3 regions of the Pedobacter sp. AC464 genome follow, and region 2 is predicted to be linked to each of the others. Evidence: riboswitches for the same ligand, from Rfam matches in the RefSeq annotation. Region 2 holds a riboswitch; each other region holds the start of a gene.
What was found. A riboswitch is a leader RNA that binds a small molecule or an ion and turns the genes downstream of it on or off. The one in region 2 is predicted to bind S-adenosylmethionine.
Positions count from the first base shown of each region.

Region 1: linked by a shared signal. The riboswitch ahead of AC0IWT_RS03295 (O-acetylhomoserine aminocarboxypropyltransferase/cysteine synthase family protein) and the one ahead of metH (methionine synthase) in region 2 are both predicted to bind S-adenosylmethionine.
Region 3: linked by a shared signal. The riboswitch ahead of AC0IWT_RS06885 (SusC/RagA family TonB-linked outer membrane protein) and the one ahead of metH (methionine synthase) in region 2 are both predicted to bind S-adenosylmethionine.

Region 1 is NZ_CEEDBV010000001.1:776,740-786,939, forward strand. Features, by position in the region: gene AC0IWT_RS03270 (multidrug effflux MFS transporter) at 102-1,328, opposite strand; gene AC0IWT_RS03275 (queuosine precursor transporter) at 1,480-2,250, shown strand; gene AC0IWT_RS03280 (hypothetical protein) at 2,265-2,720, shown strand; gene AC0IWT_RS03285 (homoserine dehydrogenase) at 2,794-4,038, opposite strand; gene AC0IWT_RS03290 (homoserine O-acetyltransferase family protein) at 4,246-5,304, opposite strand; gene AC0IWT_RS03295 (O-acetylhomoserine aminocarboxypropyltransferase/cysteine synthase family protein) at 5,334-6,665, opposite strand; SAM riboswitch class I at 6,957-7,067, opposite strand; gene AC0IWT_RS03300 (hypothetical protein) at 7,274-8,278, shown strand; gene AC0IWT_RS03305 (trans-sulfuration enzyme family protein) at 8,488-9,603, opposite strand; gene AC0IWT_RS03310 (hypothetical protein) at 9,727-10,200, shown strand, end outside.
Region 2 is NZ_CEEDBV010000002.1:890,757-900,956, forward strand. Features, by position in the region: gene AC0IWT_RS14635 (methylenetetrahydrofolate reductase) at 29-982, opposite strand; gene metH (methionine synthase) at 1,245-4,943, opposite strand; SAM riboswitch class I at 5,107-5,210, opposite strand; gene AC0IWT_RS14645 (Bax inhibitor-1/YccA family protein) at 5,325-6,080, opposite strand; gene AC0IWT_RS14650 (hypothetical protein) at 6,120-6,686, opposite strand; gene murQ (N-acetylmuramic acid 6-phosphate etherase) at 6,850-7,656, opposite strand; gene AC0IWT_RS14660 (S41 family peptidase) at 7,834-9,441, shown strand; gene AC0IWT_RS14665 (GNAT family N-acetyltransferase) at 9,532-10,038, shown strand; gene AC0IWT_RS14670 (GNAT family N-acetyltransferase) at 10,039-10,200, opposite strand, start outside.
Region 3 is NZ_CEEDBV010000001.1:1,593,543-1,603,742, forward strand. Features, by position in the region: gene AC0IWT_RS06885 (SusC/RagA family TonB-linked outer membrane protein) at 1-2,574, opposite strand, end outside; SAM riboswitch class I at 2,895-3,002, opposite strand; gene AC0IWT_RS06890 (peroxiredoxin family protein) at 3,140-4,417, shown strand; gene AC0IWT_RS06895 (alpha-hydroxy acid oxidase) at 4,596-5,741, opposite strand; gene AC0IWT_RS06900 (FGGY-family carbohydrate kinase) at 5,753-7,138, opposite strand; gene AC0IWT_RS06905 (sugar isomerase) at 7,153-8,436, opposite strand; gene AC0IWT_RS06910 (bifunctional aldolase/short-chain dehydrogenase) at 8,585-10,200, opposite strand, start outside.

The DNA.
Region 1 (10,200 bases), on a different contig from region 2:
TTATCCTAAGCAGATCCCATTATTCAATGCGACTGTTAGGTCAAGATAATTTTTGGCGGCTGTTAAATATTCAAACCAATTATAATATGACAGGACGGAGTTTAGTGCCCAACCATCGCAGCATCTGCAGATGCCTCTATTTCTGTTCGAATAAATTTTCTGCCAATTAGCAAACAAATTAAAGCGATAAATGCTGCTCCCGTCATAACTAAAGGCATTGGCACAACAGAATGCTCACTAAACAAACTAACCATTACCGATGCTAAAGCGCCCAAGCCCATTTGCAAGGCGCCCATAAGCGCTGATGCACTCCCCGCATTTTTTGTAAAAGGAGCAAGCGATAAAGCCGCTGCATTTGGGTTAATAAAGCCCAGGCAAGAAAGAAATAATGCGATAAAACCGATTGTAGAATAAAGATTAAGCCAATCGTTTAATGCGAAAACTAAAAATAGCAAACTAAATGCACATTGAGCCAGTAAAGCCCAGGTAACGATTTTCTTGCTGCCAAACCACCTTAAAATTAAACTGTTTAACTGACTTGAGCCGATAAAAGCGACTGATAGTAACGCGAAAATCCAGCCGTAACCAGTTTTGCTCACTTCATAAATTTTCATAAAAACCTGTGGCGATGAAGAAACATACGCAAATAAACCGGAGAAAGTAATAGAACTGATTAATGCATAGGTTGAAAATTGCGGTTCTTTCAAAACACTTAAGAAGCTTTTTAAAATCGGCTTCGGTTTCAGCGAATAGTTTGGATCTGGTTTATAGCTTTCCGGAAGTTTAAAAACTGAAGCCAGTAACATCAAAATGGCCATAATGCCTAAAAAGACAAATACATATTTCCAGCCTAAAGCTGAAATTAAATAACCGCCGGCAGTGGGGGCAAGCATCGGCGAAACGGCAATAACAAGCATGAGCGATGCAAATACTTTCGGACTCTCATCTACAGAAAATAAATCTCTAACCATTGCTACCGATGCAACTGCAGTTGCGCAACTGCCAATTGCCTGTACAAAACGCAAAATAATTAGCTGGTTAACATCGGTAACTGCTAAACATAAAAAAGAAGCAAAGATGTAAAGCACCAAACCGAAATACAGTGGCTTTTTACGGCCGTATTTATCCAGCAAAGGACCATAAAGCAATTGACCGGCAGAAATACCAATAAAAAAACTAGATAACGACAAAGCTACAGTGGATTCGGTACTTTTTAAATCTTTTGCAATATCAACAAAACCCGGTAAATACATGTCGATAGAGAATGGTCCAAGCGCCGCTAAAGAACCCAAAATTAATATAAGATAGAAGTGCTGTTTTTTGGCCATGAAGAATACCCTTTTTTTTTGAAGTCGCAAAGATTGGGAGATTTAAGTTCTTAAACTATTTTTAAGGTTGAAGGATTGTAAAAAGTAACGTTTTTAAAATTTAATGCTTAAAAAGTAAATCTGATTCGATTTATCTTTAGATTTATGGTCTATGACTTTTAAAACTAAAGAAAGCCGTTTACTTCTCGTTCTGGGGAGTTTTTTTGTGGCAAATGCAATACTATCAGAATTTATTGGTGTTAAATTATTCAGCGTTGAAGAAACGCTTGGTTTTAAGAAGTTCGATATTAACCTGTTTGGCGTCCCTAATCTCTCGTTTGTAATGTCTGCAGGCGTGCTAACCTGGCCAATTATCTTCATCATGACGGATATTATCAACGAGTATTTTGGTGTTAAACAAGTTCGGTTTTTGTCTATCATGACCTCCATTTTAATTGCTTTCGCATTTTTAGTGGTTTGGGGTTCCATGCATTTGAGCGCTGCCGATTTTTGGGTTCATCAAAGCATTAATGGCGAAGACTTAAATATGAATAATGCTTTCGCCGGTATTTTTGGCCAGGGCATGTGGATTATCGTTGGCTCAATTATCGCCTTCATTGTTGGGCAACTTGCCGATGTTTTAATCTTTCACAAAATTAAAAAGATAACGGGCGAGAAGTCGCTTTGGTTGCGGGCAACCGGTTCTACAGTTGTATCTCAGCTAATTGATAGCTTTGTGGTAATTTTTATTGCCTTTTACCTAAATCCGCAATACCATTACAGCTGGCAAATGGTTGCGGCCATTGGCCTTGTTAATTACACTTATAAATTTATTGTTGCCATCCTGATGATGCCCATTCTATACCTTGTACATGCCATAATTGATGGTTATCTTGGAAAAGATTTGGCAAAGAAATTAATGGAGATGGCAGGCCGGGGATAATTTAATTTAGGAATATGAAGTCAAAATGTTTAATTTTTATTGCGGTTGTATTTTTGTTTTCATGCAAAAACAAAAGTCATCAGGAAGCAGAGAATCAGCCAGCCATTCAGGGTACCTGGAAATTAATTTCAGGAACAATTAACGATAAAAAGTCAGGACGAACGACCAGTTATCCCATGGATTTTAGCATGATTAAGATTATTAACGAAACGCACTTTGCTTTTCTTAAACATAACAAAAATCCGAAGGACAGCTCGGGCTTTGATGCAGGAGGTGGCACTTATAAGCTAACGGGTAATGATTATACCGAACAACTTCAATATTATAAGAATAAAAACTGGGAAGGCAAATCTTTTAATTTTAAGCTGACTTTCGCAAATGATACTTTAACGCAAACTGGTTTAGAGCAGGTTGAAAAGGAGGGAATCGACAGGGTAATTATTGAGAAATACATTAAAGAAGGCAACTAACGCAAAAGGTCGGAATCGCTCCGACCTTTGTGCTTAACAACAAAACAAATAAAAAAATTAACCTTAAAAATTTTTAAAGTGCAGCTAATTCTGCTGCGTAAACGTTCTCGGCAACTTGTTCCTGCCTGTATATTTGCCTGCCTGTGTAGGCTAAAAAAACATCTTTTTCTAAAAGCAAATCTCGGTTGGTAATAAGATTATGCAATTTTACAGTACCAATTACATACTTGTATTCACTTGCGGCATAACGCTCGCTAATATTGTCAAAAGCCAAAAGGCTTATTAAATCTTCATCGCTGTAACGCAGGTAAATTTCCAATAGAATGTCTTCCGTATGCTTTACACCATTTTCGGAATGGTATTTTTTATACTCATAACGATAATCGTAACGCAGGGCAGCAATATCAGAAAGCACAGCTGCGCCAGTTGGATGGCCACCGGCACCTTTGCCAAAAAAGAATTGCTTATCGGCGAAAGCAGCCTGAACGGTTACTGCGTTATATTCGTTTTCAACATTGTATAGGAAATCGTCTTTCGCCACTAATTTTGGTAAAACATAAGTTACTACATCCTTCGTATTTACCTTTCTTGCTGTTGGTACAAGCTTAATTTTGAAGTTTTTCTCGCGAGCATATTTAATATCGTGTTGAGATAAATTTTGAATACCGATATTTAAGATGGCATCTGGATTAACAAACAAACCATACGCATGGGCCGTTGCAATGGCCAGTTTGTATTTCGGATCGTAACCTCCAACATCTAAAATAGGGTCAGTTTCGGCAAAACCCAGGTCTTGGGCCTCTTTTAAAGCAGCATCATAACTTTGGTTTTCGTTGAAAATTTTTGATAAGATGTAATTTGAAGAACCATTGAAAATACCGCTCAATGCATGGAAAAGCTCATTGTCATAATATTCTTCCAGGTTTCTGATTATAGGAATACTTCCGCAAACAGCCCCTTCATAGAGTAACGACGTTCCGTGTTGCTGTTGCAGTTCTACCAGTTCTTTCAAACGCGTGGCAATCATTTTTTTATTGGCCGAAACCACGTGTTTACCATTTTTTAATGCACTAGTCACAATATCGTAAGCAGCGTCTGCATCATTTATCAACTCCACAATGGTATTGATTTCAGGGTTATTTAGTATCTCGTTTTTATCGGTTGTAAACAATTCCTTATTGAGGGTCCGTTTCTTTCTCGGGTCTTTAATTGCTATTTTAACGATTTCGAGGTTCAGGTTTTGGCTTTGAATAATGTCCAATAAACCCTGGCCTACAACTCCGAAACCAAATAATCCAATTTTTAAATTTTTACTCATGATTTTTATTGTATCAGGTAGCGAGGCTCAGGTATTAAAATTGAGTGCCTGAAGACTCGCCATTCAAATGTTTTTTATTTTGTAGTGCTATGAAAACACCCGTTGGTAATTTAAATTCAAATTTTTAATGTGCTTTTCTATGGCTATAATCAGTTATCGCCCCTCAGGTCATTAAATAAACCATGCAGAAACCAAACCTCAACCTCATCAGGCAGTATGTTGTAGCTTAATAATTTTTTTATGTCTGCTTTCTTTGATAAACGTTCCGATAATGTTTGTTAAAGCATTTGTTTCAATTATAAAACCATCATGTCCGTATTCCGAGTGAATGGTGGCAAATTCTGCATCTGTAATATTATCTGCCAGGTATTTCTGCTCTGAAATCGGGAAGAGAAAATCATTCTCAATGCCGATAACCAGCGTATTTGCTTTAATCAGTTTTAGTGCCTCCGCAATAGATTTTCTGTTTCGGCCAACATTATGGCTATCCATTGCTTTAGTTAAATAATAGTAACTATAAGCATTAAAGCGATTTATCAGTTTTTCACCCTGATAATTTTGGTAAGACGAAGACCTGAAATTGTCCGTTTTGTCGTTATCACTTTCAACTTGCGTGCTGCTATATGCGTGGTAGGTCCGGTAGCTTAAAAGAGCTATACTTCTTGCAGTTTTTAGGCCTTTGCTACCGCCATCTTTTTTATTGGCATAGAAAGTTCTATCGGTTGTAATGGCCAAACGCTGACTTTCATTAAAGGCGATTCCCCACGGTGAATGCACTGCATTGGTTGCCACCAGAATTAGATTTTCAATCCTGGTAGGTTCGATAATGCCCCATTCTACTGCCTGCTGACCGCCCAATGAACCGCCAATGAGCAATCTGATGTTCTCAATACCCAGGTAACTAGCCAGCACCTGATGCGCAGAAACGAAATCGCGGATGGTAAATTGTGGGAATGATAAATAGTAAGGTGAACCAGTAACCGGATTTGTGCTCAATGGATTTGTAGTGCCATAGTGAGAACCTAGAACGTTTGCACAAACGATGAAGTGCTCATTCGGGTTAAACAAAGCATTTTGGCCGAACAAACCTTCCCACCATTCAAAAACATCGGCATTTGCAGTTAATGCATGGCACACCCAAATCACATTATCTTTAGCGGCATTTAATTTTCCAAAAGTTTGATAGGCAATTTTTAGATTCCGGATTTTTTTTCCGTTTTCTAGCTTGAATTGTTTGGGATAACTGTAAGTAGCTGATGTGCTCATTATAATATGTATTCTCGTAATAATTGATTTTAGGATTGCAAACTTCCGACGGTTCTTTGAGCGCCAATGGATGCAAACGCTTGTTCGAAATCTGCCTTAATATCATCGATATGCTCTATACCAACAGAAACCCTTAAAGCGTTTGGCTTTACGCCCGCGGCTAATTGTTCGGTATCACTTAGCTGTTGGTGCGTAGTGGCCGATGGCTGAATGATCAGCGTTTTCGCATCACCCACGTTAGCCAGGTGTGAAACCAGTTTTAAATTATCAATAACCTGTGTAGCACTTTCTTTGGTTCCATTTAATTCGAATGACAAGACTCCGCCGAAACCATTGCTTAAATACTTTTTAGCCAGGCTATTGTATTTGCTGCTCGCCAGGCCCGGATAATGAACCTCTTTAACCAAAGGATGATTTTCCAACCAGATGGCCAATTCCAAAGCATTATCTACATGGCGCTGTACGCGAAGTGATAAAGTTTCTAAACCTTGTAATAAAAGAAATGAATTGAACGGTGAAAGCGCCGGCCCTAAATCCCGCAAGCCTTCAACCCGAGCCCTGATTATAAACTGAATGTTTCCAAACGGGCCGCCAATTCCAAAAACATCATTAAAAACCAAACCATGGTAACCTTCAGCAGGTTCTGTAAATTGAGGAAACTTGCCATTGCCCCAATTGTAGTTACCACCATCAACAATAACGCCTCCAATACTTGTTCCATGTCCGCCAATCCATTTTGTGGCAGATTCTACCACAATGTTTGCGCCATGCTCAAGGGGTTTAAATAAATATCCCCCAGCGCCAAAAGTATTGTCTACAATTAAAGGGATATCATATTTCTTGGCAATTGCAGCAATCTTTTCAAAATCGGGAACACTAAATGCCGGATTGCCAATCGTTTCCAGGTAAATTGCTTTAGTTTTTCCTGTAATGCTTTGTTCAAATTCATCCGGAACATCCGGGTTGGCAAAATCAACCTGTATGCCTAAACGTTTAAAGGCAACTTTAAACTGGTTGTAAGTTCCACCATAAATATGCGATGATGATACGATACTGTCGCCAGCCTCTAGTATATTGTGTAACGCAATAAATTGGGCTGCCTGCCCAGATGCTACCACCAAAGCCGCAATTCCCCCTTCTAATGCCGCAATTCTTTTTTCAAATACATCGGTTGTTGGGTTCATTAAGCGTGTGTAAATGTTCCCAAACTCCTTTAATGCAAATAGATTAGCGCCGTGCTCTGCATTTTTAAAGCCGTATGATGTTGTTTGGTAGATTGGAACGGCTCTTGAACCTGTAGTTGGGTCTATTTCCTGGCCAGCGTGTAGTTGTAAAGTTTCAAATTTATATGTAGTTGACATTTTCTTATTAATTGAATGTTAAATGATAAAATATTTAATTTAACAGGCATCCGTTAAACTTTTAATTACAGAAACCTATATGCTAGCTTGGGCGTATCCCGATTTCCCGGGACCTTCCAGTTTAAAAAAAATAAACAAAAAGGGAAGATTTTTAACTTACTGCATGCAACAGCGCATACAAGTAATCGCTTGCATATCATTGCAAATCAATAAAATAGAAGAATATTCTACCCGTTCAAGGTTTTGATTTTGTTCGCCTTGCGATTGAAGATTAAATGTTTTCATCTTTATAATTTATATCTCCGTATAACACCATGTTAGCCGGTCAGGAATTGGCACCTTCTCTCTCTGAGGGTTGCCAGTGGGTCATTGAGCCAGTCTCTCGCCACTTCTTTATAAATCAATCCGATTTAAGAATTGACTTTTATTTGCTTTACACCAAATAATATTTCAAATGTCTGAATTATATTTTAAACAACAAAATTAAATTTTGAATTTTTATGAACCACTTGTAAATCAGCTCAATTAATTTTAACCAGCAAACCTATAATGAACTAACATAAAGTTAACCTTAAAAATTTTATGTTTGTATCACCTATCTAATCATTATGGAAAAAATCAAATCTATCTCATTAGCTCTGCTTGTTACGTTTTCAGGGTTAACAGCTCAGGCACAGTTCGGCGGTTTAAAAGACAAATTATTAAAAGTTGGCACTGCCCAGGGCGCAAAAGCACTTGGTGTCGATAAATTTTTAAAGCAACCAGCAGCCATTACAACCTCATTCGAGGATGTAAATCGCGACGGTGAAAAAATGCCAGACTTTAACACGAACGCTAAATTTCAACCATTGTATTTATTACCAAAAAATCCTGAAGGTGGTTTTGTACTTTGCGAAGGCTTTTATGAAATGACAAATAAAAGTTACTGTTTAAAAGCAGGGACTTATGCGCCTTCAAAAGGCGATGGATACATGTTTGCACCAGTGCTGGGTCCGAAAGAAGAAATTGTTGTGTCAATTTTGAAGAGTGCTGAAAAGCATCCGGATGTTGAGCAACATGATATCCAGATTTTGTTGTGGACAATTATAGCCCGAACAAAATTTGCCGATTACGCCGGAACCGTGAAACTTACAGCACTAAAACTTTTAACACCAAAGCAGTTAACACAATTAGAAGGTGGAGCCTTGGGTGTTTTACCGTTTGATGTGATGGAGAAAGCCAAAGACCAGCTTCCATCAGGCATCAAGGCCGTTTTCGAGGCCGAAAATAACATCCGCCAACTGGTTTCTTCCGGTAATTACACCTATGCCGATATGGAACGATATGCAATAATTGCCGGCATGGCGCCGCCAAGGGCCGATGTACCGAGCGGCATATGGACAAAGCATCCTGATGGCTATTATGTCCGCTATTTTCCTGCAGGGTATTCTGTTACAAAGGTACAGGTTTATGTGCCCAAAGAATTGTTAGCGAATGGAAACAAAGTGGTTTATGATGCAGCAGGCGATATCGCGTGCCCGGCAAATACAGGTTCACAGCGATTGGCACAAACAAACGAGCCATTAAATGCGAATTACTCAGCAAAGTTAGTAACGGTTTGTAATCCAAAATAGGTTTTGGAAATGAGCGGGATTGTAATTCTTAGGCAATTGCAGTCCCGCTTTTTGCTATAGCCCCGAAAAAAAATCGGGGGGCTGTCGCTACAATCGGGTTTAAACACAAAAATTCTTGTCTGTATGTGCGCTAAGTGCGCTCTTGCAATTCACGATTACGCATTTATGGATGCCCAAGCTTAACTAGCGCTCATCCGCATACGCAAATTCTATCCGAGTGCCTGCTCCAAATCAGCGATTATATCATCTGGATGTTCCAACCCAACTGAAATCCGTAAAAGATTTTTTGGTGTTTTGCTATCAGGACCCTCAACTGAAAAACGGTGCTCGATTAAACTTTCTACACCACCCAAACTTGTGGCCTGCGCAAATAGTTGCACACCATTTACTACTTTACTGGTAGCCTCTACATCGCCTTTAACCAAAAAAGACATCATTCCACCAAAATCTTTCATTTGTTTTTTTGCGATTTCATGTTGCGGGTGGGTTTCCAGTCCGGGGTAAAACACCGCTTCAACTTTTGGATGCTTAGCTAAATACTGCGCAACTTGTTTTCCATTTTCGCAATGGCCTTTCATACGATAGGCGAGGGTTTTTATGCTTCTGCAAAGTAAAAAACAATCGAAAGGCGAAGGCACGGCACCGCCCGTTTGCTGAACGTTTATAATTTTTTCCCAAAGTGCATCCTGTTTGGCAGAGACTAAAATCCCACCTAAAATATCGCTATGGCCGCCCAAATATTTTGTGCTGCTATGCATTACAATGTCTGCACCGAGCAAAATTGGATTCTGTAAAACTGGCGAAGCAAAAGTACTGTCGCACGCCAAAGTGATGTTTCTGGATTTTGCAATGCTGGAAATTGCCTCAATATCCGTAACTTTTAATAAAGGGTTAGAGGGCGTTTCAATCCAAATTAAGGCTGTGTTGGGTTTTATGCTTGCTTCGATTAACGCAAGATTGGTTTGGTCGACAAAATCAAATTCTAGCGTTTCGTTAAAAATGGTAAGCAGTTGCTTTTTAATGCCCCAGTACATATCATCGGGTGCTATGATATGGCTTCCCGGTTTTAGCGCCTGAAATAAACTCATTCCACAATTATTACCAGAAGCGAAGGCGGCAGCAGCTGCTCCATACTCAAGTTTAGCAACGGTGTTTTCTAAAGCAGACCGATTTGGGTTACTCACCCTACTATACATATGTCCGCCGGGATAACCTCCATTTTCATCGCGGAAAAAAGTTGTAGATAAATTTATTGGCGAGGTAACATCACCAGTGGTACTTTTTACAATATTAGACGCGTGGATAGCAAGGGTTTCGGGTTTCATTATCGGTAAAATTTTAGTCGGGTTAAAGGGAATGCAATTTAATAATTTGCCGCTAATTTAAGGTTCGTAATTGTTTTGGCAAGATTTATGTAACCAGTTTCCCGAAAATTAAATTAAACAAAAATGAAAAGATTATTTATAGCTATCGCAATAGCGTGTTCTACTTTGGTAATGTTACAAAGTTGTTCGTCTACAAAAAATGCTGCAAGCGGCATTAGTGGTGGCAGGGGTACCGTTACAGGCACCTGGGTTTTGAACAATATCACTTTAGAAGGATTGCCAGATCAGGCTGTTCAAGGTTTATTTGGCGAAAAATCTTACAAATGCTTTCAGGGCAGTACCTGGAAATTAACAAATAGCGGAAATGGCTCTTACACTTTGCCTGCATCAAGTGCTTGTGGCGCTGTAATGCAAACCATTTACTGGTCCGCCACACCAGCTGAAGAGACTTTTCAATTCAAGAAAATTTTTGAAGGTGATAAAGCTAAGAATGTAACTGAAGGCTATCGTTTGGTGCTTTCTCAGCTATCTAAAGGCAACATGGTGCTGAAATCACCAATTGAATTCGGCGGTAAAACGGCTAACATTGTGTTAAGT
Region 2 (10,200 bases):
CAACGTCATCCTGCGTTGCAACGTTATATTAAAAAATAGCCTTTGCAATTCTTTTTGTTTGCTCAGGTTTACCCATAGTGTAAAAATGCAACACGGGTACTCCAAAATCCATAAGTTCTTTACATTGTTTAATCATAGCTTCTGTACCAATTTCCTTAGCCTCCGCATTACTTTTCGCATGGCTTAAGGCATCAGTTAAGTCTTCCGGTAAATCGATGTGAAATATTTTAGGCAGAACATTAAGTTGGCTGAGTGTACTAATAGGCTTTAAACCCGGTATAATTGGCACATTAATATCGTTTTCCCTGCATTTCTTCACAAAATCGAAATACTTTTGGTTATCAAAAAACATCTGAGTTACAATAAACTCTGCACCCATATCTACCTTTTTCTTCAGAAACCTGAAATCTGTATTTAGGTTTGGCGCTTCAAAATGTTTTTCAGGGTAACCGGCAACGCCGATGCAAAAATCACTCTTAAAAGTTTCTACATCCTCATGGAGAAATTTGCCGTCGTTATGGTTTTTGATGTGTTCAATTAAATCTGTAGCATAGCAATGGCCGCCTTTTGTTGGTATAAATGCCGAATCTGCCGCACGTGCATCGCCTCGTAGCGCCAAAACATTATCTATGCCTAAAAACTGCAAATCAATTAATGCATTTTCCGTTTCTTCTTTCGTAAAACCGCCACAAATTAAATGCGGCACAGCATCGATTTTATATTTATGAATTATTGCTGCGCAAATTGCAATTGTACCAGGGCGTTTTCTGTAAGAAACTTTTTGCAATAAACCGTTATCCTGTTCTTTGTAAATGTAATCTTCTCTTAAAGAGGTAACATCAATAAAAGGTGGATTAAACTCCAGCAAGGGGTCTATCGCATCATAAATCCACTGAATACTTTGCCCTTTTATTGGTGGTAAAAGTTCGAAAGAGAACAAGGTTTTACCTTTTGCATTTTTTATATGTTCTGTAATTTTCAATTTGGTAAAAGGTTTTGGGTTAAAAGTCTGGATGATTATTTAGCCAACTTTTGATAATAATTTATAAATCCGTTAAGTAATTTTCTAATCGTTGCAAGTTAGAGCGTCAATTTCATATTCACATCATTCAAAAAACCTAATTTAAACAATGGTATAAGTTCGTTTCAATTTCGTGAATAATGCCTCTTTCGAGATAAAAAGACGGTATATTCATTCTCTATTTCCAGTTTAACTTGCAACCTTTAACGCACAACTTGTAAAACTAATAAGCTAAGTTAGGCGATAGCCATCGCTCTGCTTCCTCAATAGTCATCCCTTTTCTGGTTGCATAATCATCCACCTGGTCTTTCGTAATCTTACCCAGGCCGAAATACCTCGATTCGGGATTTGCGAAATAAAAACCACTTACCGCGGCAGTAGGGTACATGGCGTAGCTTTCGGTTAGGCGCAGGCCAATCTGGTTTTCAGCATCAAGCAAAGCAAATAAAGTTCCCTTTTCGGTGTGCTCCGGACATGCCGGGTAACCTGGCGCCGGACGAATGCCAGCATATTCCTCTTTAATTAATTCCTGATTACTTAAATTTTCATCCTGAGCGTAGCCCCAGAATTCTTTTCGCACACGTTCGTGCATGCGCTCGGCAAAGGCTTCGGCTAACCTGTCAGCAAGGGCTTTTGCCATGATGCTATTGTAATCGTCATGGTTATCCTCAAAAGCTTTCACAAGTTCATCTATACCGATACCAGTAGTTACCGCAAAGCAACCAAAATAATCCTGAATGCCGGATTCTTTTGGCGCAATGAAATCTGACAAGGCGTGATAAGGCTGTCCGTCGACTTTTTCGGCCTGCTGACGGAGGGTATGTATTTTAACCGATTGCCCTTCGGCACCAGAAATTTGCTGGCCTTGCGCATCGTAATCGGACACCCGCAGCTCGATATCATCTCCTACCGCATTTGCCGGCCAAAAACCGATTACGCCTCTTGCGGTTAGCAATTTTTCATCTAAAATCCGTTTCAGCAAAAGCTGCGCATCATCAAAAAGCTTTCTAGCTTCGTCGCCAACATTCTTATCCTCAAAAATCTTTGGGTAGCTGCCCCGAAGTTCCCAGGTGTGGAAAAATGGTGTCCAATCGATATACGGAACCAGTTCTTCCAATGAATAGTTATCAAAAACTCTCGTGCCAATAAATTCAGGCACGGGTAAGTCTGGCTTAAAGTCTATCTTAAATTTATTAGTCCTTGCTTCTTCCAAGGTTTTAAAGCGTTTATCAGAACGCTTATTCAAATGTGCTTCGCGTGCTTTTTCATACTCAGCTTTAATGCCAGCAACATAATCATCTTTTGTTTCAGGATTCATCAAAGTGCTGCAAACCGTTACGCTACGAGATGCATCTAAAACGTGTATCGCCGGACCAGAATAATTAGGAGCAACCTTAACGGCCGCATGTATACGCGATGTTGTTGCGCCACCAATTATCAATGGAATCGTAAATCCCTCCCGCTCCATTTCTTTCGCGAAATGAACCATTTCATCTAAAGAAGGCGTAATTAAGCCACTAAGGCCAATAATATCTGCATTTATTTCTTTGGCTTTTTTGATGATTTCCTGTGCCGGAACCATCACGCCCATATCTACAATTTCAAAGTTGTTACAGGCGAGCACAACGCCCACAATATTTTTCCCAATATCATGAACATCACCTTTAACAGTTGCCATCAAAACTCTTCCTGCTGATGAATTCTGGTCTTGATCAGGATTATCTAGCTTCTCCTGCTCAATGAAGGGCAGCAGGTAAGCCACCGCTTTTTTCATCACCCGGGCCGACTTTACAACCTGAGGCAGGAACATTTTTCCAGCTCCGAACAAGTCGCCGACAATGTTCATTCCATCCATCAGCGGACCTTCAATAACCTGAATTGGCCGGGGATATTTCTGACGTGCCTCTTCGACATCATCATCCAGATATTCAACAATACCTTTAACCAAGGCATGGGATAATCTTTCCTCTACCGGAGCCTTTCGCCACTCTTCATCTTTAACAATCTCTTTTCCTTTGGATTTTACGGTTTCGGCGTACTCAACCAATCGCTCGGTTGCATCTTCCCTGCGATTTAAAAGCACATCTTCTACACGTTCTAAAAGTTCTGGCGGAATCTCCTGGTAAACTTCGAGCATACCTGCATTTACAATGCCCATATCTAAACCCGCCTGGATGGCATGGTAAAGAAATGCGGAGTGCATCGCTTCGCGGACGACATTGTTACCTCTAAAAGAAAACGAAATATTTGAAACGCCACCACTTACTTTAGCGTGAGGGAGGTTTTCTTTTATCCACCGGGTTGCATTTATGAAATCGACAGCGTAGTTATTATGCTCCTCTAAACCTGTTGCTACAGTTAATATGTTTGGGTCAAAAATAATATCCTCTGCAGGGAAGCCAATTTCGTGTACCAAAATATCATAACTTCTTTTGCAAATTTCTTTTCTGCGCTCGTAATTATCTGCCTGGCCCTGCTCATCGAAAGCCATTACAACAACGGCAGCACCATATTGCATAATTTTGCGGGCACTTTCGCGAAATTTATCTTCGCCCTCCTTTAATGAAATGGAATTTACAATTCCTTTGCCCTGCAGGCACTTTAACCCATTCTCAATTACCGACCATTTAGACGAATCGACCATAATAGGCAGCTTTGCAATATCAGGTTCGGAAGCAATTAGGTTCAGGAATTTAGTCATCGCAGCTTCCGAGTCGAGCATTCCCTCATCCATGTTTACGTCGATAACCTGGGCGCCACCTTCAACCTGCTGCAAGGCAACAGCAAGGGCGGCCTCATAATCGCCACCTAAAATCAGTTTCGAGAATTTTGGCGAACCTGTTATGTTTGTTCTTTCGCCGATGTTTACAAAAATACTTTCAGGTGTTATGGTAACGGGCTCTAAACCGCTTAAACGCATGAAAGGCTCAATTTTGGGTATTTTTCTTGGCGATGCCTTACGGGCGTTTGCAGCAATACAGCCAATATGGTCTGGCGTGGTGCCGCAGCAACCGCCAACAATGTTCACAAATCCAGAGGCTATAAAATCATCAACAAGATGGGCAGTTTCGTGGGGTTGTTCATCGTAAGCACCAAACTCGTTTGGCAAGCCGGCATTTGGATAAGCTGATACATAACATCCTGCCTTAGCAGCCAGTTCTTCAATATGGGGGCGCATTTCTTTGGCCCCAAGTGCGCAGTTAAAACCAATACTTAAGGGTTTTGCATGCATTACAGAGTTTAAAAAAGCTTCAGCTGTTTGTCCGGAAAGTGTTCTCCCTGACGCATCGGTAATGGTTCCCGAAATCATAATTTCGAGTTTTCGACCAATTACCTCTTCGTATTTTTTAATGGCAACTATAGCCACCTTAGCGTTTAGGGTATCGAAAATGGTTTCAATTAGCAGCACATCAGAACCGCCATCTACCAAACCACGAACCTGCTCGTAATAGGCAGCTTCCAATTCGTCGAAATAAACAGCTCTAAAACCAGGGTCGTTTACATTTGGCGACATAGAAAGGGTGCGGTTCGTTGGGCCAATTGCACCAGCAACAAAGCATTTCCTGTCCGGATTTGCTGCCATAAATTCTTCGACCGCCTGTTTAGCAACACGAGCACCCTCGAAACTCATTTCGTAGGATAGATCTTCCATCTGGTAATCGGCCATGGAAATGCGTTGCGTACTGAAGGTGTTTGTTTCGATAATATCTGCGCCAGCATCAAGGTACTCTAAATGTATGGCTTTAATAATATCGGGGCGGGTAATGTTAAGCAAATCATTGTTGCCCTTTACATCACAGGGATGGTTTTTAAACCGTTCGCCCCGAAAATCTTCTTCGGTTAAAGTATAGCGCTGAATCATAGTGCCCATCGCACCATCAATCACCAAAATACGCTTTTCTAATTCTTCTCTAATGCTCATACTAGTATTTAGTAGTTAGTATCGAGTATCAATACATTCGACACGAGATGTAACTACGTTTCGACCCAATATGCAATCTGGAATTTATCGAAAAATACCCTAGATTATATACTAAGTACCAAAAAAAGCTTATTTAAAAAGTTGGCAATTAATTACCTTCCAAAACTTATCTTCTCTCGCTACTGCTGAGATTAGAATTTAGCACCTTGTTGGCACAGGTTGCTAAGACATCGTTGGGTCTAATCCCTCCGTCTTTCTTAATAAGCGTACAAAAATGCAACAAAGCAACATCAATTCCAAAAATTATCGTTTAGCAACCAAATAAAATTACAAAGGCCACGCAAAGTTGCATGGCCTAAAGAATATTGTTTTGTGTTAGACTTATTTTCTACTTCCAAAAATGCGAAGTAAGAAAAGGAATATGTTCAAGAAATCAAGGTATAAAGACAACGCGGCTACGATTGCCATTTTTTTCGACTCTACAGCTAATACTTGTTCGCCACTAGCCTCAATTCCTTCGCCAATACGCTTAATTTTTTGAACATCATAAGCAGTTAAAGCAGTAAAGATTGCTATACCAATGAAAGCCATTATCAAACTAAACTGCTCGCTTTGAATAAACATGTTTACCACGCTTGCTATTACCAAACCGATTACGCCCACCATCAAAATCGGGCCGAACTTACTCAAATCGATGTTTGTAGTGTAGCCCATTATCGCCATAATACCAAAAATACCTGCTGCACCTGCGAAACAGCTCACAACCGACCCTGAAGTATATGCAAGCAAAATAAAGCTTAAGCTTATACCTGTTAGCACTGAATAAAGTACAAAAACACCTACTAAAGCCGGTAAAGATAGTCTGCTTAAACCAAAGCCCATTAGCAAAACCAACCCAAGCGGTGCAAACATGGCAACGTAGCCGAAGATGGACATTCCAACTTTTCCGGTTTCTGGATTGATAGTCATTAGGTACTGCATTAACTGTTCGTTAGTGCCGAAAAGATAAGCAGCCACAGTTGATAAACTCAATGCTACAAACATCCATAAAAAGACATTTGCAAAGAATTTTTTGGAAACAGAGCCTTCTTGTACGAAAACACTGTTGTCCTGATATTGATAATTTTGTTGATCCATTTTTGTTTTGTGTATTTAAATTATATAAAAATAAATATTTTAATTCAATCTTTTTGTCAGCAATTCTTCAACTTTTTTAAAGAATTGAAGTGGTTTCAAAGTGCGCCAGGGCATATTATCGAAGGCACCTCCAAAGTTAATGTAATAATCGATACTGTTTTCCTTAAACTCTCTTATTACATGTTCCTGAAAGTTTACCCCAACAATCCAGCCGTCTTCAACTTCCTGAAACCATTCTTCGTAATAGCTATCATCTGAAGCGTGGAAATTTAAAATATTTTCACCTATCAGGATAAATTTATTGATGCCTTCATCCATCATCAGTTCCAGAATGTCCCGCTTCAAAAGCATTATATCGTTGTTAATGGCGTCGTTCCATTCCCCGATAAATTCGATAACAGCATAGCTCCTGTCGTAATCGGTAAAAAGCACTTTCATGTAAAGTGTATTAGAGCCAAATTCATCCCACTGTGGATGTAACAAAAAATTATATATCTGTTTATCGAAATATAATTCAGAATACTCGGTATTGTAGAAAGGTGAACGATCGTCTTCTGCCGAAATGTATTCATCTCTCCACTGGTAATAAGGCTCTATTTCGTGCATTTTCTATCTTTATTGAATAAGTGATTTTTGCATGAAAAAGTTTTAATTGAGCGAATCGTATTCACAACCGGCCAATAAAATTCGGGCTTATGTGCGTACACTTATTGAACAATTTTATAACCCAATCATTATAAATTTATCACCTAATCTTTCCCTAATAAGGTTACTTTTGCCCCGCTTCTACCGCCTTGCGAACGCTTCCATAACGGTTCAGTAAATCTGCAGCATTTTCATATTCAATGTTCAATTCATCGGCTACCATTTGCGTTCCGCGATCTACAAGCTTATTATTGGTTAACTGCATATCAACCATTTTATTGCCAACCACACGGCCCAGCTGAACCATAACTGTGGTACTCAGCATATTTAAAACCAATTTTTGCGCTGTTCCTGATTTCATTCTGGTAGAGCCGGTAATAAACTCCGGGCCAACTACAACTTCAACAGGGAAATCAGATTCTGCCGCTATCGGCCCACCTGTATTACAAACAATGCAGCCGGTTAAAACGCCAATTTTGCGGGCCGTATTTAAGCCGCCAATTACGTACGGCGTTGTGCCTGAAGCCGCTAAGCCAACCAGGCAGTCTTTTTCATTAATGTTGAATTCCTGCAAATCTTTCCAGGCTTGTTCGGCATCATCTTCTGCAAATTCTACAGCTTTTCTAATCGCTGTATCTCCACCCGCAATAATACCCACAACCCAATCGAAAGGAACGCCATAAGTTGGCGGACATTCAGATGCATCCACAACACCTAAACGGCCGCTGGTACCCGCACCAATATAAAACAAACGCCCACCTTTTTTCATTCTTTCGGCAACTGCCGATGTAAGTTTTTCAATCTGAGGCAAACATTTTTCAACTGCAAAAGCAACAGTTTTATCTTCATTATTTATGCCTTGCAGCACTTCCAAAACAGACATTTTCTCTATGTTGTTATAATTGGATTCGTGCTCAGTAACTCTGTCCATAATTTTAATTTTGATAAAATTCGGTAATTTCTTTTTAAAATCTACCCTAAAAATCCAAAAATATCGATACCTGAATTTTGCTGCGTTAATAATTGTTAAATATTAGAAACAAAAGACGATAAAAAGCAGTTAAAAAATTAATCAACCCGCTAATTTTCATAAATTTGCACAACGTCGATGAAAAAAAATACCCGCAATAACATCCTGATTGCTTTGAGCTATTCATTAATTTTGATAGTCGGGATGTTTTTGGGTATAAAATTTATTAAAGACCAGGGATTTGGCGTTGAGAGAAGTCCGGCCTTAACTGCAAAAAATTCTGACAAGCTCGACGAAATTCTTCATATTATCAATGGCAACTACGTAGATGATATCAATACTGATTCGTTACAAAATTTGCCTATAGACAGTGTTCTGCATCAGCTGGATCCGCACAGCGTTTACCTCCCGCCGGCTAATGCTCAAGACATGCAAAATGATTTGGAGGGTAACTTTGAAGGTGTAGGCATTGAATATTATATGCTAAACGATACCATGATGGTTACCGGCGTTATTAAAGACGGACCTGCTTATCAGGCTGGTATAAAACTCGGCGATAAGATTTTAAGTATTGATACAGCAGTTGTTAGTGGCCGCAAATTACCTAAAGACCAACTCAGCGGCCGTTTTAGAGGTAAAGCAGGCAGCGGTGTAAACGTACTTTTAATGCACAGCGGAAGCCAGTTGCCTAACCGCGTAATGGTAACAAGAGGCAAAGTAAATATTAGCAGTATCGATGCCGCTTACATGATTAATCCAGAAACCGGCTATGTACGCATCAGCAAATTTGGCGCAAATACCGACAGTGATTTTTCTAGTGCTGCAGCAAGCTTGAAGGCAAGAGGAATGAAAAAACTTATCCTCGATTTACGGGATAACGGCGGAGGTTACTTTAGTGCCGCCACAGGCCTCGCCGATCAGTTTTTGCCAGAAAACAAACTTATTGTTTACACGCAGGGTAAGCATGAACCACGTACAGATTATTTCTCGACCGGCACCGGAGCCTTTCAACAAGGAAAACTTGCTATTTTAATAAATGAAAATACAGCTTCGGCAAGCGAAATTGTTGCCGGCGCAATACAGGATTTAGGTCGCGGAATAATTGTTGGCCGCCGTTCTTTTGGTAAAGGGCTTGTACAGGAACAATTCTCTTTTGAAGATGGTTCTGCCTTAAACTTAACAATTGCCAGATATTATACTCCATCCGGAAAAAGCATCCAAAAATCTTATAAAAAAGGTTACGATGCGTACAAACATGAATTAGATGAAAGAATGACAGATGGAGAACTAACCGGCGACTTAACATCTTTCAGAGATTCTGTAGAAAAAAACGGGGGAATAAATTTGTCGCAGCCCAGAAAACCTAAAACAAGTGGTGGCATACAGCCCGACGTTTTTGTGAAGCTGGATACAATGGGTTACAACAAATTTTACAGTTCGTTAGTTAGTAAAAGAGTCCTTTCCGATTACGTATTTAATGTACTCACAAGTAAATATACCGGTGCTTACATCGAACAAAATATTAATGTATTTAACTTAAACGACACGGACTTTAAAGATTTTATCGGCTTTCTGCAACGGAAAAATGTGCCGTTAGACCGCTTTCAGCTGTATAATTCCAAAACAGTGATACTTAACGACTTGAAAGCACTTCTATGCAGATACTACCTTGGCGATGTTGGTTATTACCGTGCCGCCAATCAGAATGACAATGCGGTAAAGCAAGCACTTGCAAACCTACAGTAATTGCTGATTTGCAGTAATTTTAGCTCTTATTAATTCAACCTGCGGGATTTGGAAACTCGAAAATCTATCCTCCCAAATTCGAACTTAAACATGATAGAAACGGAAAGACTCATACTTCACCCGCTTACACACAACCAACTTTTAAAATATATTGCTAATGATAATTCGCTCGAGCAAGAATTGCAATTGCTTCCTTCTGAAAAGAAGATTTCTACTGAGTTGAAAGAGGCTTTGGAGCAGACAATTTTACCCAATGTGCACAATAAGGACAAAAACTACCTGTACAATACTTTGTGGGCATTGATTTCAAAAGCGGATAAAAAACTGATTGGCGATTTATGTTTTGTTGGCGAACCGGATGCGAACGGCGAAATAGAAATTGGTTACGGCACCTATGAAGCGTTTAGGGGAAAAGGATTTATGACCGAAGCAGTTGCCAGAATAATTGAATGGGCGAAGCAACAAGAAGGCGTGAAAATAATTACAGCATCAACAGCGGTTGATAATGTGGCATCGTACGCTATACTGGAAAAAAATAATTTTGTAAAAATTGCTGAAGGTGAGGGTATGTTTACCTGGAAATTAGACCTTCAATAATTAAACTTCGATTTCAAACAGACTTAAACTTATGCCTTCATAATGTTTTGGCAGGCCTTCTGTTTTTTCCATAACAGCAACACCAACATAGTTAAAACCGCAGCCAGTATAATATTCTAATAACTTTTCATTGTCGGCCCAGGTATCCATTCTGATAAACTT
Region 3 (10,200 bases), on a different contig from region 2:
AATCCCACCAATCCAGTCGGGCGTATATTTTCCCAAAACCCTTTTGGTTGGATCGGCTTGTGGTGCTCCGGTTGCGTTTACAACGATATTTCCATTCGCATCTCTTAAAAAAGCATTTCCGTAAAGTGTTCCATAGGGTTGGCCAACAGCCGCGATAACCTGTGCCGAGTTAGAGGCAATTACATAATTCTGCAACAATCCGGCTGCATCCAACTCAACAACTTTACTCCGGTTTGCGGCATAATTTACATCGATATCCCATGTAAATTGCTTTTTAACGGGTGTTAGCCCCAACTGAACCTCAATCCCTTTGTTGTTAATTTTACCTGCATTTAAAAGTTTAGAACGAAACCCGGTTGCAGGACTAACATCAACACTTAAAATCTGGTCATAGCTATTTGTGTTGTATAAACTCAAATCTAAGCGTACTCTTTTCTTGAAAAACACCGCTTCGGCGCCTAGTTCGGTTGAGGTTGTTGTTTCGGGTTTGAGGTCTGGATTTAAATCCGTCGCAGAAGTTGTAAGTTGAGGACTTGAACCAAACGGTGCGCCAAAAACGTAGGTATTTACCGAGCGGTAAGGGTCGGCATCTTTACCAACCTTAGACCAGCCACCGCGAATTTTCGCATAATCTAAAAATGCGCCCTTAATATCGAAAGCCTCCGTAAGCACCAAACTTCCGTTAAAAGAAGGATAAAAGTAAGAACGGTTTTGAGCGGCCAATGTAGACGACCAATCGTTACGGGCGGTTATGTTGGCGAAAAGGTAGTTTCTAAATCCAACCTGTGCTGAGGCGTAAACGCTGTATGACTTTAGTTTGCTATAATTATTCGACGAAATTAACGGATCGCGGGAGTTGCTGAGCGAATACAAACCTGCAACAGCCAATCTTGGTGCGCTCTGGTCGTTTTGCTCTATGTATCGCGAGCGAATGTTACTTCCCAGCAAGCCTTCCAGAGAAAAATCAGAATTTAACTGCTTGTTTAAATTTAATGTGGCGTCGGTATTGTTCTCGTTTACGGTAAAACCATTTTCTGTATAGGAACCAAATGGCGTTCCGTTTGTACCATAAGCAACTCTAATTTTGCGTCTGTCGTTATAATAATCGGTACCTGAACGAAAATTAAATTCCAGTCCGTCGATAATTTTATAGTTTAAACCAAGACTCCCAATTAATCGGTTTCTGGCTTGCGAAACCGTATTTTCATATGCAACCCAATACGGATTGCTGTAGTAACTATTGTTCCAGTTAAAAGTATTACCATTTTCATCAAGGTAATTTTTTAGTTGATTGATGTCTACCTGGCGGCCAAACCAGGTAAACTGCAACATAGTACTCGTAGATCTGGAGCCGCCGGTTCCCGGAAGGTTATCGGCAGAAAGTTTGCTGTAATTGGCATTTGCCGTAATACTTAATTTTGGTGTTAACTTTAAGGTTGTATTTAAGGAGAAGTTGTTTTTCCCCTGACCGGAATTTGGAATTACACCAACCTGTTTAAGGTTATTATACGAAAGGCGATAATCGAATTTTTCGGAAGCATCAGCTATCGCGATGCCATTATTTAGTGCATAGCCGGTTTCAAAAAAATCTCTAACGTTATCAGGATGCGCCTCGAATGGCACTGCAACGCCTTTAGAAAAAAACTGGGGAATTAACTGTCCGTTAAGTTTTGGCCCCCAACTTTCGTCAACGCCGTCATTTACGCCTCCGCCCTTTCCATCAACATAACTAAACTTACCTTCAGAGCCCTGGCCAAATGCATTTTGATAATTTGGCAATGTTGCAATTGTTTCAATTACAGCGTTTGAGTTAAGTGTAATTCCGATTCCCTTTTTCGATTTTCCGGTTTTCGTCTTTATCAAGATAACACCTGCAGCGGCCCTTGAGCCATAAAGTGCTGCAGCATTAGGTCCTTTTAACACACTTATCGACTCGATGTTGTCGGCGTTTATATCCGAAATCGCATTTGCATAATCTCTGGCACCGCCTGAATTTAGCTGGGAATTATCAACCGGAACACCATCAACAACGAACAGTGGCTGGTTATTCCCCGAAATTGAGGTTTCACCACGAATGACTACTCTTGAGGAACCCATATCGCCCTGACTGTTTGTTACCCGCACACCAGCAACTTTTCCTGCGAGGGCGTTAACTAAATTTGATTCTTTTGCTTCTGCTAAATCCTGGCCTTTCAATTCCTGAACGGCATAACCTAATGATTTTTTTTGCCTGGAAATACCAAGCGCAGTTACCACAACTTCATCAAGTGCATTCTCACTGGCTTGAAGTGTTATGGAGAGTTGACCAGCATTCTTATTTACCTGTACCTCTTGGGTTTGGAAGCCAATGTAGGAGAAAACTAAAGTATTTTTATCGGCTGCGCTGATGGAGAAATTTCCCTTCACATCAGTAGCAACCACCGCCTTGGTTTCTTTAACCAAAACAGATACACCAGGAATACTTTCACCATCGGCCGACCTAACCGTTCCGGTTACATTTAAATTTTGAGCCAGAAGCTTTTGTGATAAAAAGAGCAGCAGTATTGTAATAGGGAGTTTAAATTTTTTAAACATAAAAGTTAATTAATGATTGATTAAAAAGAGTAAAAATTGGGCAAAGCAATTCCACGATGGTTAAAAACCTCCTTTTTTTTATGTTTAAAACATAAGATTTGGATGCCTCTTAGAAGCCTGAAAACACTTAAATATTTACAGGCATACACATTCGGAAAAACCGGCAGTGCATAAAATAACGTGAATGGTTAAGATTTTTTTCGTTTGTTTTTTCCATGTGATTGATTTTTTGTGAAAACAACTTATCAAAAAAGCTTCTCGAAAGAAAGCACTTCGTAAATCAGATCGCTCCACATAAATCGTAGAAAAAGCATTATACTGACTTAACTACCCGGCTAAATTGCCGGATGGAATTAGCACCATTTCTATTTTACCAGACGGTTGCTAAGGCTTCAAAGGGCCATTCCCTCCACCTTTCTTGATAAGTAATTTTAAAATAACTTCGGCAAAGATATAACTAATTATATTTACTCTATAGTTTTTATAGATTTTTTTATAAATATTTTTTCTTTGAAAAATACATGGGTATATTTGTCGACCGATTTAGTAGATTAAGTTGTCCCAAATGAAAAAAAAGATATTATATATTGCTTTAGCAATTGCCACAGTAAATTTCTCAGCCGTGTATGCTCAAACAAGTTTGGCATCTAGCGAAACAAAAACCAATAGAAAAAATAGTAAACAACCAGCAGCCTTTGCCGCAGAAGGTAACTGGCGGGGCGTGTTTAAAATAAAAGAAGGTCTTGAAATACCTTTCAATTTTGAAATTACGGAGCAAGCCGGTGTAAAAAAAATGTATTTCCGCAATGCCGAAGAGCGTTTTGAAGGCGGAACTGTAGTACAAAACGGAGATTCCATTTTTGTTAAGTTGGATCAGTTTGATAACGAGCTTGCTTTAGGTATAGAAAACAACAAGCTGAGTGGAATTTTGAGAAAACAAAACGGTTCTGCCCGGGCTACACAGGTTTTTGCAGAAAAGAAAAACTACCGCTTCGATACAAATGGAAAGGCCGCAGCAGCAGATTTTTCGGGCAGTTACGACGTTGTTTTTAAATCTCCGGATGGAAAAGAAGAAAAAACCGTTGGTCTGTTTAAGCAAACCGGAAATAAGCTAACCGGAACATTTTTAAGAATAACCGGCGATTCTCGCTATCTGGAAGGTGTTGTAGAAGGAAATGATTTTCAGTTATCAAGTTTTATTGGCTCCTCGCCTTCTTATTACAAAGGAACATTTAATCAAAACGGAACGCTAAACGGTGAGATTTTAGGTTTGAGAGGTTCACAGCCTTTTACAGGAATCAAAAATAAGGATGCAGCGCTTCCGGATGCTTACAAACTTACCTACCTAAAAGATGGTTATAAAACGCTCGATTTTTCTTTGCCAGATGTGAATGGAAAGAAAATTTCCTTAAAAGACGAGAAATACAAAAACAAGGTTGTTGTACTAACCATTACAGGCAGCTGGTGCCCGAATTGTATCGACGAAGCTGGTTTTATTGCACCATGGTATAAAGAAAATAAGAAGCGTGGCGTTGAGGTAATTGCTTTACACTATGAAAGACAGACTGATACCGACTATGTAAAAAAGGCACTTACCAATTTCAGAAACAGGTTTGGCATCGAGTATGATCAGGTTATTGCTGGCAAGGCCGATAAGCAGGCCGTGGCAGAATCATTACCAGCGCTGAATTCTTTCTTATCTTTCCCTACAACAATTATTATTGACAAAGCCGGAAATGTTGCGCAAATACATACCGGTTATAACGGACCAGCAACGGGAAAATATTACGATGAGTTTGTTAAAGAGTTTAACGAGGAAATAAATAGCCTGTTGGCAAAATAAAAATAGTGTTTACAAAGCAAAGGCATTTCAAATTGAAATGCCTTTGCTTTGTATTTATAACTTAAACTATCCTCGTGAAATTGATGTTAACCTTTGCTTTGCAAGCCCTGCCTCGCCATTTTAATGATTTCTCGGCTTGCTCTAAAAATGACGGTTCAAGTTTAATCCAATTAAATTTTTAGGCAAGATGGTGATGTAAATCCTCGATTTTTTCACAGCCAACCTGGTCCATTACCTGCTTCAGTTGCGTTTTTAAAATGCCAATGGTGTGGCTGCCACCATCGTGTCCTAAAGCGCCAACGCCGTACATAAAGGTACGGCCAAGAAACGTAAAATCGGCACCTGCTGCAATCGTTCGGGCAACATCCGGACCAGAACGAATTCCGCTATCCATCATTACTGTTAATTTATCTCTAAATTTAGGTGCTATCTGTGTAAGTGGTTTAATCGCCGATTGACCAGCATCGAGTTGTCTGCCTCCATGATTGGAAACAATAATTCCATCTAGTCCTAACTGTACAGCCATCTGCGCATCTTCCTCTGTGGCCACGCCTTTTAAAACTAATTTACCTTTCCATTTATCTCGAATCGTAGAAATTCTTTCTGCATTTAACCTGCCCGAAAAAGTTTTGTTCATATAAAGCCCCAGCTGTTTCATATTCAAACCTTTTGGCATATATGGCTTCATTGTTTCGAAAGCGGGTTGTCCGTGAAAGAGCGTTCGTAAAGCCCACTCAGGTCGGCCACAGATTTGCAGCATATTTCTAAGCGACATTTTCGGCGGCATAGCCAATCCGTTTCGGATGTCGCGGGGCCGAAAACCAAAACTTGGAACATCGCAAAGAATAACAAGTACCTTACAACCCGAAGCTTCTGCCCTATCAATAATATCGTCTTTAATTACATTTTCTGCAGGATGATACAACTGATACCAGGCATTTCCTTGTGTAATTTCCATAATGCGCTCGATAGAGGACGTGCTAACCGTGCTTAAGATGAATGGAATGTTGTGTTCAAAAGCAGCTTTTGCTAAAATTTCTGGTGCATTAGGCCAAATTAGTCCTTGCAAACCAACCGGCGCAATACCGAATGGCGCATCGTAAGTATGCCCGAAAAGGTTAGTTTTTAAAGAGGTTTCTTTAAAGTTTCTGATGTAAAACGGCAGTAATTCCAAAGCCCTGATTTCATCAGTATTGCGAAATAAGTTAACATCCTCGTTGCAACCGCCATCGAGGTATTCGAAAGCAAATCTTGGAATTTTAGATTTAGCTTTGTTTCTCAAATCATCAATCGATGGATAATTAGCATTATATTTCCAGCTCATTTGTGTTTATTTTAGAATTGCATACTGCGTTGTATCGCAGAATAATATTTTAATTGAATAATATCGCTTGGGGGCGGGTTTTTATTCCAGGAATCGTGAATAGATAAGGCCGTTCCGATTGCTGTTGCCTGAGAAACTGAAGAAGCATAAACCTCGATGTCAGGAATTGACGTGGCGAGAAGGTGCATATAAATTGCATTTTTACCAAAACCACCATCCACAAAAATTCTTTTAACGCCTTGATTAAGAACAAGTTTTAAGGAGTATATCTGCTGCTTCACCAAATCGAAAATTAACTGATGATAAGCTTCCTCGGCAGTTTGAAATGTATTGAGATCTCTTTCTACAAAAGCCGATTGCTCTGAAAATTCTGTCTGCGGAGTCTGATTTTCAGGGATTTTGTTTGCCAGCCGCAATATCATCCCCGGATTAAACTGCAAATGTTTAAACAAATAAGCAGCTCGGTCAAAGTGTTCGGCGATGCGTTTTAATTGTATTTCGTGTTCATAACCGGCAAAAATTCTCGATGCTTTTACCGCTTTTCCTTTAAAATGCATGTAACAAAGGCAATCCTGTTTCAGTTCTTTTTCAGTTAAAACTTGCTGATTGAAGGGGTTTAAACTTATGCACCAGGTTCCGGTAGAAAGCAAAATAAACGGGACGGAAAAATTTGCCAGATATGGTATCAAAGCTGCCGAACTATCGTGCAAACCAACTCCAACCTGAAAATCGCGGTCCGCATATTTCGCATCCATGACCGCATCGGCAGGCGTATAAATTCCAAATTTTGCTGTCAATCCTTCATCCTCAACCCATTTGTGATACTCGTTTTTACCAAAATCCCAAAGCTGGGTATGGCAACCAATGCTGGTGATATCTGCTACTGCTTTTCCGGTGATGAGAAAGCTTAAATATTGCGGCAAGTGCAAAGCAAACTTAACCTTCGCAAAAATTTCGGGTTTTTCTTTCTTAAGGCGATACAATTGCATTCCCGAATTTAAACTGCCTAAAATCGGAGAAGCAGTTTCTAACGAAATCTTCGCTTCGCCTCCATATTTGGAATAAAACTCGGTTTTTAAGTCTTCAGGATAAGCTTTTAGATAGTTATAAAGTGGTGTTAAAGGCATGCCATCTTCATCAAGATAAACGAAACTGGCGCCGTAGGTTGAAAAACTTATGGCTTTTACCTCATATTCCTTCAACTGCATAACCTGATTTAAAGAATCGAAAACAGATGAACGGAGACTTTCAAGATTTTCGCAAGCTTCGCCATCTTCATCTTTAGTTTCTACAAAACGAGCCGAACGCTCATACACGATGTTATAATTTTCATCGATCAGAAACAGTTTTTTGTTTGTTTTTCCTACATCAAATATCGCAGCTACGGCTTTTGGCATTTTTTCCTCCCTAATTATAAACCAGTTGCAACTGTATCCAAGCCACGGGCTTTAACCAAATTGTGGCGAACATCAAGCTCGCGATATAAATTAATCGGCGATAAGGCGGCATTCGCTCTTAACCTTGCCTCGGCAATCAATGGGCGCAAATCGCTACGAAATGTATTCTGTAAAATTTCCTGAGCTTTGGCAACATCATTATTCTCCTGCGCAGCATTTAGTGCTTTTCTATCAACCAACAATGCCTGGGCATAAGCAATCATAATTGCTTCTACAGATTGCAACAAATCTTCCAATGGATCTTTAACATTGTGTGAAGCGTCTATCATCCAGCCCAAATCTTTCGCATGGTTCATTCCTTTCGCGTCCATGCCTTCAACCAATTCATTAAAAATCAGGAAAAGTTGGTAAGGTTTAATGCTTCCTGCCGTTAGGTCATCATCTCCATATTTAGAATCATTGAAGTGGAAACCACCAAGCTTGCCTTCCATTAAAAGCAACGCCACAATTTGTTCAATATTTGCATTTGGTAAGTGGTGACCTAAATCTACCAAAGTGAAGGCCTTTTTTCCAAGTTTAGATGCGTAGAGGAGCGATTGCCCCCAATCCCCTACCGTGGTTGAATAAAAATTAGGTTCGAAAGCCTTATATTCTACAAACATTTTCCAATCTTCTGGCAATGCCGAATAAATTTCCTGCAAACTCTCCAAGGTGTTTTCAAAAGCCTTACGAAAATTGAGTTGACCCGGAAAGCATGAACCATCAGCGAGCCAAACCGTTAATGCATCAGAACCTAAAGCAATGCCCTGTTTAATTACTTCAACATTGTGCTCTATGGCTTGCCTTCTTATTTCTTTATTTACGTTCTGTAGTGAACCGAATTTGTAACTGTGTGTGCTTCCCGACTGGTCTTGAAAAGTGTTCGAGTTCATGGCATCGAATTTTAGGCCGTAGCCTGATGCCAGTTTTCTCAGAGACTCCGCATTTTGCGGAATATCCCAGGGAATGTGTAAGGAGATTGCGCCACTTCCGCCATTTAAGGCATGAAGCAATCCAACATCTTCAATTTTTTCTTCAATGGTTCTGGGCTCACCGCCTGTTATTGCAAAACGCCCAAAGCGGGTTCCTCCGGTGCCCAAAGCCCAACTTGGGATGGCAATCTGAAAATCGACAAGTTTTTGAATAACATTTTCTAAATCAACGTGAGACCATTCTTCTTTCAAAAAACTAAGCTTACGCTGATGAGAAGTTAGATGGGCGTCGTTATGTTGCTCTATTTGATGCTGCTCGATATTCATGAATGTATTTGGTTTAGCAGCCTGTAAAAACAGGCTGAGGTTAGGTAATATATATTTTTTTCGTGAAAAAGACACTTAGCTTTTAAAGTTATTTCGGCCCGCAATGAGCTACGGGCCTTCGCGAAACAACTTACTAAAACTATCTTAATTAACGTACAAATGCCATGGCTACGCCGCCATCAACGTTTAAAACATTGCCGGTAGATTTTTGCAGCAAGCCACCAACAAAGGCAAAACATGCGTTGGCTATATCATCAGGCAGAATAATTTGATTTAATAGCGTTCGTTTTGCATAATAGGCCGGTAACTCGGCAACCGTAACACCGTACGCTTTAGCACGACCTTCGGCCCAGCCGCCAGCCCAAATGTTGCTATCGCTAATTACAGCATCCGGGTTTACCACATTAACACGGATATTATCTGCGCCTAATTCTGCAGCATTTAATCTGCTTAGATGCAGCTGCGCTGCTTTTGCACTGCCATAACCTGCGTTATTTGGCCCGCTAACCAGCGCATTTTTACTAACAATATTAATGATATCGCCGCCAATACCTTGCTTTTGCATTGTACTTGTTGCAGCCTGCGTTATAAAAAACTGACCCTTAACCAAAACATCATACAACAAATCCCAATCTTGTTCGGTATGGTCGCCAATTGTTTTCGAAATTGATAAACCTGCGTTGTTAACTACAATATCAATACCCCCGAAAGCCAAAGCAGCAGCACCAAAAGCAGCATTAATATCTTGCTGACTGGTTACATTCAACACTACGGTGCTGTAAGAGTCTTTGCCGAATTGGGCATCGAATTCATGTGCAGCAGCGTCTAAACGTTCTGCATTCATATCATTCAAAATGACAACGCCACCTTCGGCAACAAATTTTTTGGCAATTGCTTTACCAATTCCACCTGCACTACCTGTAATTAAGGCGATTTTTCCTGTTAATGGCTTTGGTTTAGGCATGCGCTGAAGTTTTGCTTCCTCTAACAACCAGTATTCTATGTTAAATGCTTCCTGATGCGGTAACGATGTATACTCAGAAATTGCCTCTGCACCTTTCATAACGTTAATTGCATTAATGTAGAATTCTGCAGCAACTCTGGCCGTTTGTTTATCTTTAGAAAAGGTAAACATGCCGATACCAGGATATAGAATTACAACCGGATTGGTATCACGTATTGCAGGACTGTTAGTGTGTTTGCAAGTTTCGTAGTAATCGGTATACATTGCCCGGTAAGCTTCAAAAGCAGGCGTTAAAGTTTCTTTCAGGGTTTGCGTATCCGACAAATCCGCATCTGCTGCTAAATTCAAAACCAGCGGACTTATTTTAGTACGCAAAAAATGGTCAGGACAACTCGTACCCATTGGCGCTAAACGATTCAAATCGTTTGAGTTGATGAACTCCAAAACCCGTACATCATCAGTAAAATGACCAATCATGTGCTGTTTTGAAGAACATAGACCACGAAGCACCGGCGCCAGGGTTGCAGCTTGCATGCTCCGCTTTGCAGCGTCAGCGCTTTCAATGCTTTGTCCGCCAAAAACCGGCCCTTTTTTTCCGTAGTTCTGCGCAAGATAATCCGAGCAGATTTCGATAACTTCTAATGTATTGATGTAACTTTCGTAGGCAGTATTTCCCCAGGTGAACAAACCGTGAGAACCAAGCATTATTCCGCGGATACCAGGATTTTCATCGAGACATTTTTTCAGGGTTAAACCCAATTCAAAGCCCGGCTTTTTCCAATCGACCCAACCAATCGTTC